2 regions of the Streptomyces mobaraensis genome follow, and region 1 is predicted to be linked to the other one. Evidence: riboswitches for the same ligand, from Rfam matches in the RefSeq annotation. Region 1 holds a riboswitch; the other holds the start of a gene.

Region 1 (5,233 bases):
GGCCGCGCAACAGGCCGGCACCGGCGGCCTGACAGCGACCGAGCACCGCCTGGCCAACGGCTTGCGGGTGGTGCTCTCGGAGGACCACCTGACCCCGGTCGCGGCAGTCTGCCTCTGGTACGACGTCGGCTCGCGCCATGAGGTCAAGGGCCGCACCGGCCTCGCCCACCTCTTCGAGCACCTGATGTTCCAGGGCTCGGCGCAGGTGAAGGGCAACGGCCATTTCGAGCTGGTGCAGGGCGCCGGCGGCTCGCTCAACGGCACCACCAGCTTCGAGCGGACCAACTACTTCGAGACCATGCCCGCCCACCAGCTGGAGCTGGCGCTGTGGCTGGAAGCCGACCGGATGGGCTCGCTGCTCACCGCGCTCGACGACGAGTCCATGGAGAACCAGCGCGACGTCGTCAAGAACGAGCGCCGCCAGCGGTACGACAACGTGCCCTACGGCACCGCGTTCGAGCGGCTGACGGCGATGGTCTACCCCGAGGGCCACCCCTACCACCACACGCCCATCGGCTCGATGGCCGACCTGGACGCCACCTCCCTGGAGGACGCCCGGGAGTTCTTCCGCACGTACTACGCGCCCGGCAACGCCGTCCTCGCCGTGGTCGGCGACATCGACCCCGAGCGGACGCTGGCCTGGATCGAGAAGTACTTCGGGTCCATCCCCGCCCACGACCGCAAGCAGCCGCCGCGCGACGGCGCCCTGCCCGACGTCATCGGCGAGCAGCTCCGCCAGGTGGTCCGCGAGGAGGTGCCCTCGCGCGCCCTGATGGCCGCCTACCGCCTCCCGCACGACGGCACCCGGGAGGCGGACGCCGCCGACCTGGCGCTGACCGTCCTCGGCGGCGGCGAGTCCTCGCGGCTGCACAACCGCCTCGTCCGGCACGACCGCACCGCGGTCGCGGCGGGCTTCGGCATGCTGCGCCTGGCGGGCGCCCCCTCGCTGGGCTGGCTGGACGTCAAGGCGTCCGCCGGCGCCGAGGTCGCCGACATCGAGGCGGCCGTCGACGAGGAGCTGGCCCGCTTCGCCCTGGAGGGGCCCACCGCCCAGGAGATGGAGCGCGCCCAGGCCCAGCTGGAGCGCGAATGGCTGGACCGGCTGGCCACGGTCAGCGGACGCGCCGACGAACTCTGCCGCTTCGCCGTCCTCTTCGGCGACCCGCAGCTCGCCCTGACCGCGGTCCAGCGGGTCCTGGAGGTCACGCCGGAGGAGGTGCGGGCCGTCGCCCAGGCGCGGCTGCGCCCCGACAACCGCGCGGTGCTCGTCTACGAGCCGACCGGACCCCAGACCGCGGGCGCCGACGAGACCGGCGCCACCGAGGGCGCCATGGTGCAGGAAGCCGACGTACAGGAACAGGAGACGGCCCAGTGAGCGAAGCCGCAGTCGTGGGCGCCACCGGCACCGCCGAACCCACCATGCAGTTCCACCCGCAGCCCCTGCCGGGCACGGCCACCCCGTGGAACTTCCCGGCTCCCGGCCGCGACCGGCTGCCCAACGGCCTGACCGTGCTGCGCTGCCACCGCCCCGGCCAGCAGGTCGTCGCCGTCGAGGTCAGCCTCGCCGCGCCGCTGGAGGCCGAGCCGGCCGGCCTGGACGGCGTGGCCACGATCATGGCCCGCGCCTTCTCCGAGGGCACGGACAAGCTCAGCGCCGAGGACTTCACGGCCGAACTGGAGCGCTGCGGCGCCACCCTGGACGCCCACGCGGACCACCCCGGCGTCCGGCTCTCCCTGGAGGTCCCCGCCTCCCGGCTGACCAAGGCGCTGGGTCTGCTCGCCGACGCCCTGCGCGCCCCGGCCTTCCCCGACAACGAGGTCGAGCGCCTCGTCCGCAACCGCCTGGACGAGATCCCGCACGAGCTCGCCAACCCGGCCCGCCGGGCCGCCATGGCGCTCTCGGCCGAGCTCTTCCCGGCCGACTCGCGGATGTCCCGGCCCCGGCAGGGCACCGAGGAGACGGTCGAGCGCATCGACGCCGCCTCCGTACGGGCCTTCTACGAGGCGCACGTCCGCCCGGCCACCGCCACCGCGGTGATCGTGGGCGACCTGACCGGCGTCGACCTGGACCAGGCCCTGGCCGACACCCTCGGCGCCTGGACGGGCTCCCCGGCCGAACCCCGGCCCGTCCCGCCCGTCTCCGCCGACGACACCGGCCGCGTCGTCATCGTGGACCGCCCGGGCGCCGTCCAGACGCAGTTGCTCATCGGCCGCGTCGGCGCCGACCGGCACGACAGCGTCTGGCCCGCCCAGGTGCTCGGCACGTACTGCCTCGGCGGCACCCTGACCTCCCGTCTGGACCGCGTGCTGCGCGAGGAGAAGGGCTACACCTACGGCGTCCGCTCGTTCGGTCAGGTGCTGCGCTCCGCCCCCGACGGCACCGGCATCGCGATGCTCGCCATCAGCGGCTCCGTGGACACGCCCAACACCGGTCCCGCGCTGGCGGACCTGTGGACGGTGCTGCGCACCCTCGCCGCCGAGGGGCTGACGGACGCCGAGCGCGACGTCGCCGTGCAGAACCTGGTGGGGGTCGCGCCGCTCAAGTACGAGACGGCGGCGGCCGTCGCGGGCACGCTGGCCGACCAGGTCGAGCAGTACCTCCCGGACGACTTCCAGGCCCGGATGTACGAACGCCTCGCGCAGACCGGGACGGTGGAGGCCACCGCGGCCGTCGTGAACGCCTTCCCGGCCGACCGCCTGGTCACCGTGCTGGTCGGGGACGCCGCGGAGATCGCCGAGCCCGTCCGGACGCTCGGCATCGGCGAGGTGACGGTCGTCTCCGCCTGACGGAAGCTCAAGCCTCCGCGTGCGCCCCGGCGCAGGCGCGGGGGCGGAGAGGCGCGTGGGCCCTTCGGGGGCCACGCGCCTCCGTTATGCCCGATTTATAGGAGCGGTTGCACCATCCTTCTGTGGCGTGCGTCACTAAAACGGGGTTCCGTTTGCCGTTCGAATCTGACGGCGATTAGCTTCATGGCGGCAGCCCGTCGGATCGGAGCCGCAACCGCGGCCCCGGGCAGCCATCGCCGAGTCCCCGTACGGCGCGAGCCAGGGGAGCCGGGGAACCACATGTTCCCTGGGGTGAATCGGGTCCCTCTCCGGAGGGAGCCGTAGGAGACCTTCCTGCTCCGAACCCGTCAGCTAACCCGGTAGGCGAGAAGGAAGGAAAGGAACAGCCGCAACCATGGCGTTCACCCGTGCCACCGGGAAGCACCGTCGTCCGAGCCGTGCCGTGCGAGTCGGCGCCAACGTCGCCGGCATAGCCACCCTGAGCGCCGCGGGCGTCGTCGCCGGTGTCGCCGCTCCGGCCTTCGCCGCCTCCCCGGAGGAGGCGCCCCGCATGCAGGACACCGGCCTCACCCAGGCCGTCGTCGTCTCCGACCACCTGGCCGACAGCGTGGACGAGCAGGCTCAGATGCAGCGCGGCGTCGCCGAGCAGGACGCCGCCACCCAGAAGGCCGAGGACGCCGCCAAGGCGCAGGCCGCCCTGGTCAAGAAGCGCGCCGACGAGGCCAAGCGCAAGGCCGAGGCCGAGCGTGCCGAGAAGGAGCGCGCGGCTCGCGAGGAGGAGCGCAAGCGCCTCAACACCTTCGTGATGCCGATCGCCGGCTCCTTCGTCTCCACCCAGTACCACGCCTCCAGCGGCCTGTGGTCCTCCGGCAGCCACACCGGCGTCGACTTCCACGCCGAGGAGGGCACCAGCGTCCACGCCGTGGGTGCCGGCACCGTCGTCGAGGCCGGCAACGGCGGCGCCTACGGCAACAACATCGTCATCAAGCACAACGACGGTACGTACACCCAGTACGGCCACCTCTCGTCGATCGGCGTGAGCGTCGGCCAGACCGTCACCCCCGGCCAGCAGATCGGCCTCTCCGGCTCCACCGGCAACGTCACCGGCCCGCACCTGCACTTCGAGGCCCGCACGGCGCCCACCTACGGCTCGGACATCGACCCGGTCGCGTACCTGCGCGCCCACGGCGTCGCCATCTGACCGCGGCCGTCCCCTTTTCTTCCGCAGAGCCCCGCCCGGACCACGCGTCCACGGCGGGGCTTTCGGTTGTCCGGAGACGGCGGGGGCTTTTCCGCTCTCTCCGCTTGGCCCCGGTCTCTCCACTCGGCCCCGGTCTCTCCACTCGGCCCCTGCGCTCCCCTTGGCCAAATCATTTCCATGGTCTTCCGGCGGCCATCGGAATCCGCACGGGATTGCCATAGAGTCGAGCGAATCCTGAAGAAGCGTCCCTCGCCCGCGGACCGTCGCTTTTACGCGAGGCCGCGCCGGGGTCGATCCGGAGGTCCGTCCAATGCGGGGACGTTTGTGAACGGCGGGGCCGAAGCGGTTCCCGAGAGCCGCCGCGTTTCCGCGCAGGCGGTGTGCACGGCCATTCGCGACGACATCGTCTCCGGCGCCTTCCCGCCCGGAAGCCGGCTCATCGAGGAACTGCTCGCCCGCCGGTACGGCGTCTCGCGCGTCCCGGTGCGGGAGGCGCTGCGCACGCTGGCCTCCGAAGGCTTCGTGACCACGCGCCGGCACGCGGGCGCCTGCGTCGCCGAGCCGACCGAGCAGGAGGCGGCCGACCTGTTGGAGGTGCGGGCGCTGCTGGAGCCGCTGGGGGCCGCCCGGGCCGCGCAGCGGCGGACCGAGGCGCACCTGAAGGTGCTGCGCGGACTGGTCCGGCTGGGCCGGGAGCGCGCCCGCGCCGGGCAGCCGGGCGAGCTGTGCCCGCTGGGCGACTGGTTCGACGAGACGCTCGCCCAGGCGTCCGGCAGTCCCAGTCTGGCCGCGCTGCTCACCCAGGTGCGGCGCAAGATCGCCTGGATGTACGTGCCCGAGCCGCCCGCCCGGCCCGTGGAGACCTGGGAGACGCACGCCGCGCTGGTCGACGCGGTGGTCAGGAGGGACGCGGGGCGCGCCCGGGACATCGCCGCCGGGCGGGCCGGACGGGCCCCCGGGGAATTCCGGTTCCGGCGTCCGGTGCCGGCTTCTTCCGCGCTCCCGGCCGGCGTTCGGAAACGCGCCGTTCACACGGCGGGCGCCGGAATGTGACGGCCGTCCGGTATTCCGGGGCCGGCGGTGAATTCCCCGGCACGGAACGCCCGGTGTTTTCCGGCCGGAATGCGCGCGGGTGAAACGCGCGAACGGGGCCGTGGCGGCCGGTCCACCGGCCGCCACGGCCCCGTTCGCGTCCCGTCGGGAGCCCGGCCGAATGCGGCGGCTCCCCGGGACGAGGGCTCAGAC
Region 2 (5,233 bases), 5.1 Mb from region 1:
GCGGCGGGGGCGCCGAGTGCGTTCAGTACGACGCCGAGGAGCTGCTGGAGGTCGGCCAGGAGCTTGCTCACGTCGGCCGCGACGCCGAGGATGTTGGCCGCGGCCAGGTCCATGAGGAGCTGGTTGAGGTCCTTGACGAGCTGGTCCACCACCTTCTGCACGTCCGCGACCACGTCCCGCTGGGCGGTGCCCGTCTGTCCGGGCTGTCCGGGCTGGGGCTGCGGGACGTGCGCCTTGACGGAGGCGCGCAGCCGCGCGGCCTGCTCCGTGAGCTGCCGCTGCATCTCCCGCAGCTTGGTGAGGTCCGGCTTGGCCGCCTGGGCCTCCTTGCCGATCCGGGCACCCAGCGAGAGGATGTCGCCCAGGCTTCCGACCGTGGTCAGCCGGTCGACGGTGTCCGACGCGGGCACCGACTCCGCCGCCGGGCGCTCCGGCGCCGGGTCCGCCGCGAGGGCCGGTCCGGCGACGGCCAGGACCAGCGAGCAGCAGGCCGCTAGGGCGGTGGTGGTCGTTCTGCTGATGCGCATGCGGGAAACTCCCTCCAGGAACGTCCCTCAGGGGGACGAGGCCCACGGTGTGCCGCGGCGTCGGGGGCCGCAACCGCTCGCCGGGGCGGGGCGGGGCGCTTCCGTTGCGGCCCGCACCCGCTCTGACCTGGGCCCTTGCCGCGGTCGGCCGTTCTTGCCGGGGCCGGCGGGGCGTTCGGCCGGGAGGGTGCCCCGGTCCCGCCCCTTCCCGTTTCTTGCGGGGGCCGGCCCCCGCACCCCCGAAACCGCGCTCCGCGCGGTTGTCCTCAAACGCCGGACGGGCTGAAAGCCAGCCCGTCCGGCGTTTGAGGACCTCGCGGCGAAGCCGCGATGCCGGGGTCCGGGGCGAAGCCCTGGAAGAAACGGTGAAAGGGCGGGACCGGGGCACCCTCCCCGCCGGGGCACAATGCATCACGTGCCCCGAAACACCATCACCCCCACCACCCCCTGCCCCTGCGGCCTCGACGCCGCCTACGGCGACTGCTGCGGCGCCTTCCACGAAGGCGCGAAGCAAGCCCCCACCGCGGAACGCCTCATGCGCTCCCGCTACAGCGCCTTCGCCGTGGGCGACGCCGCGTACCTCCTCCGCACCTGGTACTCCGGCACCCGCCCGCCGTCCCTCGACCTCGACCCGAAGGTCCGCTGGACGGGTCTGGAGATCCTGGCGACCTCGGCCGGTACCGCGTTCCACCAGGAGGGCACGGTGGAGTTCCGCGCCCACTGTGTGGTGCGGGGGCGGGAGGACGCGCAGCATGAGCTGAGCCGCTTCGTCCGGGAGGACGGCGCCTGGGTCTACGTGGACGCCGTCTGAAGAGGCTCCGGCTCCCAGTCGGTCTCGTAGTACTTCACCCGCTCGTCCTCGCCGGCCATCCGCATGCCGGCGGCCGTCATGACGCGGTGGGAGGGGACGTTGTCGTGGTCGGCGTCGCCCTTCACCCGGCGGATGCCGCGGGCCCGCGCCGATTCCAGGGCCGCGCGCAGGGCCTCGGAGGCGTACCCCTTGCCGCGCTCGGCGGGCAGCAGCCCGTAGCCGACGGTCACGGCTCCGTCCTCGTCCGCCGGCCCGTGGAAGTCCAGCCCGCCGACCACGCGCCCGTCCTCCCGGCGCCGTATCTCGTAGGCCCCGGGGTGCCGCCCGGGCCCCTCCCGCTCCGCCGTCAGGAACCGCCGCGCGGCCTGCACGTCGTCGTCCTCCGGATACCCGGGCACCCAGTGCGGTGGCCGCTCCGGGTCCTCGGCGGCGATGTTCTCCGCCTCGGCGACGGTGAGGCGGTGCAGGATGAGCCGGGTCGTCACAAGATCGTCCATGTTCCGATGGCTATCACCCGCCGGCGCGGATCCGCATCGGATTTGCCGGGCCCGCAACCGCAATGACCTGCCGGGTCATCGCGGGCCCGTGCCGTCCGCGGGCAGAGTGGGGGCACACCGAATCACCGGACTCACACGGTCAGGAGACGACGATGCCCGCCTACGCACTCGGTCACTTCCACAGCACTGCCCCGCACCGGGACGTCGTGGAGTACGTCGAGCGGATCCAGGGGACGCTGGACCCCTACGGGGGCCGGTTCGTGGTGCACGGTGGGGAGCTGGAGGTGCGGGAGGGGGTTTGGGAGGGGAGTTTGGTGCTGATCGAGTTCCCCGACCTGGAGCGGGCGCGGGAGTGGTACGAGTCGCCCGCGTACCAGGAGCTGATTCCGCTGCGTACGCCGCACGCCGTGGGGGACGTCGTCCTCGCGGCGGGGGTGCGTTCCGGTTACCACCCGTCGGAGAAGGCGGAGACCCTCCGGGCGGCTCTGGCCTGAAGGTGGCGGGCCGGCGCCGCCGATGAAGCGCCGGCCCGTTGGGGCATCAGGTGTGAGGCGTCAGCGGACGCGGCCGTACCAGACGCTGTTGGACCAGATCTTCTCCAGGCGGACCTTCTTGCCGGTGCCGGGAGCGTGCCAGATCTTGTTTCCACCCGCGTAGATGCCCACGTGGTAGACGTTGCTGCCGGAGTGGAAGAACACCAGGTCGCCGACGGAGCGGGAGCCGCGCGAGATGTGCCGCGTGGCGTTGTACTGGTCGGCGGCGACGCGGGGGAGCTTCTTGCCGGCCTTCTTGAACGAGTAGAGCGTCAGGCCCGAGCAGTCGAAGCGGTTGGGGCCGGTGGCGCCCCACTGGTACGGGGAGCCGCTCTTGGACGCCGCGACCTTGACGGCCTTGGAGCCCGGGGTGGCCGCCTGGGCTTCCCCGGTCATGCCGGGGAGCAGGACGGACGCCGCGACGGTGGCGGCGGTGAGGGCCGATGCGGTTCCGGCCCGGGAGATGAGCGCGGGTATGCGAGGCAGCGCAGACATGCCGAGTAAGCCCTTCGTCATCCGCCTGCGAAAGATGACCTGTCGGGTTCGGGCTGACAAAGTTGCCCGGCCACCATGTGGCTTCACCCCTAGGACCACCGCCATCGTGGTCCGTCGTGCCTGGGTCTCCCGCTCCTGCCGATCCGCGTGTATCCGGTCCGCACCCGGAGCGGCGGCAGGACTCGGCGTCCGCCCGGGTGGCCCGCCTCTGTGACGGGTTCTTGGTTGTTCGGTGCATGATCCTGCACCATCCACCCGCGAAATCCGGTGTCGAAACGGCCGTCTGTGAGGTTCTTCACGCCGGCCGGAAGGTTTCATTCCGGCGGCTTGACCCCCTCTCAGCAGGGACGACGCCAGGAATTGAGACCGAGTTTCTTCTGCATGGAACTGAGCCCCAGATCCTTGGTCCGGCCGCAGAACTCCCCCGGATCCAGCTTGTATTCGACGTGGAACACCGCCTTGCCGCGCTTCACGAAGGGCGACAGTTTGTCGCATTCGCCGAACTCGGCGCACTGTTCGTTCACCGCGAAGTCGAAGTCGCCGACGAGGTCCGGGATCTGGTCGAGGTCGTTCTTGAGGCCGACGGACATGCCGCGGTCATGGGCGAGCCGCGCGATCAGGCGGTTGAACGCCAATTGGTGGGCCGCGGTGAGGGGGAAGCCCGTCTCGTTCCGGAACCCCTCGGTCAGGTCCGGCTCGACGGCGTCGAAGCCCTTCTTCCGGCACATGTCGAAACGTTCCGCCATGATGGGTTCGAGGACGTCCAGCCGCCGGATGTCCAGCCACTTCTCGCCCTTCCAGCCGTCGTTGTCCGCGCCGAGCACCGCCTCCGGGAACTTCTTCGCGTCGGGCCGCCAGTCCTCGTACGCGCCCACGTTGATGTAGCAGACGACCTTGCGGCCGTCGGCGTGCAGCCGTTCCACGGTCGCCGCGTCGTTCTCGAAGCCGTCGATGTCGTAGACGGGGACGTCAACCGAGGTGTCGACCTTCCCGTCGAGCTGCCACTGCCAGCGGGTGCCGGGGCGCGGCCGCCAGCGCGCCGCCCGGTCGGCGGGCTTCCCGGACGACGAGGACGACGGGGAGGCCGATTCCGGTGTGGACGGGTCGGCGGACGCGGCGTCCCGGGACGGCGCCGGGCTCGTGCCGCGCCGGGGTTTCCCGGGCGCCGAGTCCCGATGCCCCGGCCGGGGTTGCGCCGACACGCTGGGCTTGCCGTCCCGCTCGGGACCGTCCGCCTGGTCCTCGTCCTCCGAGCCCGACCCCGAGCAGCCGGCGGCGACGAGCAGGGCCGCGGCCGTCAACGCCCCGGCGCCCAGGGCCCGGCGGGCCCGGCGACGAGGACCGCCCGGTTCCGGGCACTCCGCTTTCAGGCGTACGGATGTCAGGCGCTCGGCGGTGGTGCGGTCTGCCATGGGTTCTCTCCTGTTCCCGGCACCGCGCAGTGCACTCCCGCGCCGCGCAGCCCGGCCGTGCGGGACACATGACCGGCCCGCTCCTGGGGCACACCGTAGACCAAGTGGCAGAAGCGCGAGGGGAGATGGGATCTGGTCCAGTCCGGGACCCCGGCCGTCCGGTACGCCTCCCAGTCGCCCTCGAAGGTCACGAGCAGATCGGCGATCCGCGCGTACCCGGGGTCCGGATGCGTCCCGTGGTTGAACACGACCGTACGGCCCCCCAACGCCCGCGCGCGGACGGCGAGTCGGCGGTAGCGGGCGAGGAACGCGGGGGCCGTGGGCACCTGGTCGAGGAACACCCCGTCGACGCCGTACCAGCCGCGGTGCCTGCGGACGTCCGCCAGCACCGCGCGCGGCGGCCGGCGCCCGTAGCCCGTGTCCACGTACCCCAGCACCGGGACCCCCGCGTCCCGGAGCCGGCCGGCGGCGGTGCGGAAGGCCGGGTCGGGCCGGCGCCCCGGGCCGTCGGCGGCGTTGAGCACCACGCCGCGCAGCGCGGGGGCGGCCCGCAGCAGGGCCGCCCACGCGCCGGGATCCACCGCCGGGTGGACGTACAGCGGCACGAGCAGCCGCCGGTCCCCGGGCGGCGCCGTCACCGCGGCGCCCGCGCCGGCCGGAGCCGGGCGTCGGCCCACAGGTCGGCGAGGGTGGTGTCGAACGCGTACTCCGGCCGCCAGCCGAGGGCCCGTTCGGCGGCCGTGACGTCGGCCTGCTGCCAGGGCAGCGCCGCCGAGCGCGGCGAGCCGTCGCCGCCCTCGTCGACGCGCCCCCGGAAGCCGGCGGCCCGCGCCAGCCCCTCGGCGACCTCCCGGGCCGTGTGCGCCGTCCCGCTGCCGATGTTGAGCACGCCGGTGACCGGCTCGGGGGCGGTGACGGCGAGCACGACCGCGCGGGCCACGTCGCGGGCGTCGACGAA

What was found. Region 1 has a riboswitch for cyclic di-AMP ahead of K7I03_RS07850 (M23 family metallopeptidase). Riboswitches for the same ligand answer to the same signal wherever they lie in the genome.
Region 2: linked by a shared signal. The riboswitch ahead of K7I03_RS30815 (C40 family peptidase) and the one ahead of K7I03_RS07850 (M23 family metallopeptidase) in region 1 are both predicted to bind cyclic di-AMP.

The regions. Positions count from the first base shown of each region.
Region 1 covers NZ_CP083590.1:1,888,900-1,894,132, reverse strand. The annotation lists gene K7I03_RS07860 (M16 family metallopeptidase) at 1-1,375, shown strand, start outside; gene K7I03_RS07855 (M16 family metallopeptidase) at 1,420-2,787, shown strand; cyclic di-AMP (ydaO/yuaA leader) riboswitch at 3,012-3,167, shown strand; gene K7I03_RS07850 (M23 family metallopeptidase) at 3,182-3,988, shown strand; gene K7I03_RS07845 (GntR family transcriptional regulator) at 4,367-5,041, shown strand; gene K7I03_RS07840 (HPr family phosphocarrier protein) at 5,228-5,233, opposite strand, start outside.
Region 2 covers NZ_CP083590.1:6,961,852-6,967,084, reverse strand. The annotation lists gene K7I03_RS30835 (hypothetical protein) at 1-527, opposite strand, end outside; gene K7I03_RS30830 (YchJ family protein) at 934-1,338, shown strand; gene K7I03_RS30825 (GNAT family N-acetyltransferase) at 1,320-1,835, opposite strand; gene K7I03_RS30820 (DUF1330 domain-containing protein) at 1,988-2,329, shown strand; gene K7I03_RS30815 (C40 family peptidase) at 2,390-2,863, opposite strand; cyclic di-AMP (ydaO/yuaA leader) riboswitch at 2,871-3,021, opposite strand; gene K7I03_RS30810 (endo alpha-1,4 polygalactosaminidase) at 3,202-4,275, opposite strand; gene K7I03_RS30805 (spherulation-specific family 4 protein) at 4,245-4,913, opposite strand; gene K7I03_RS30800 (NAD-dependent epimerase/dehydratase family protein) at 4,910-5,233, opposite strand, start outside.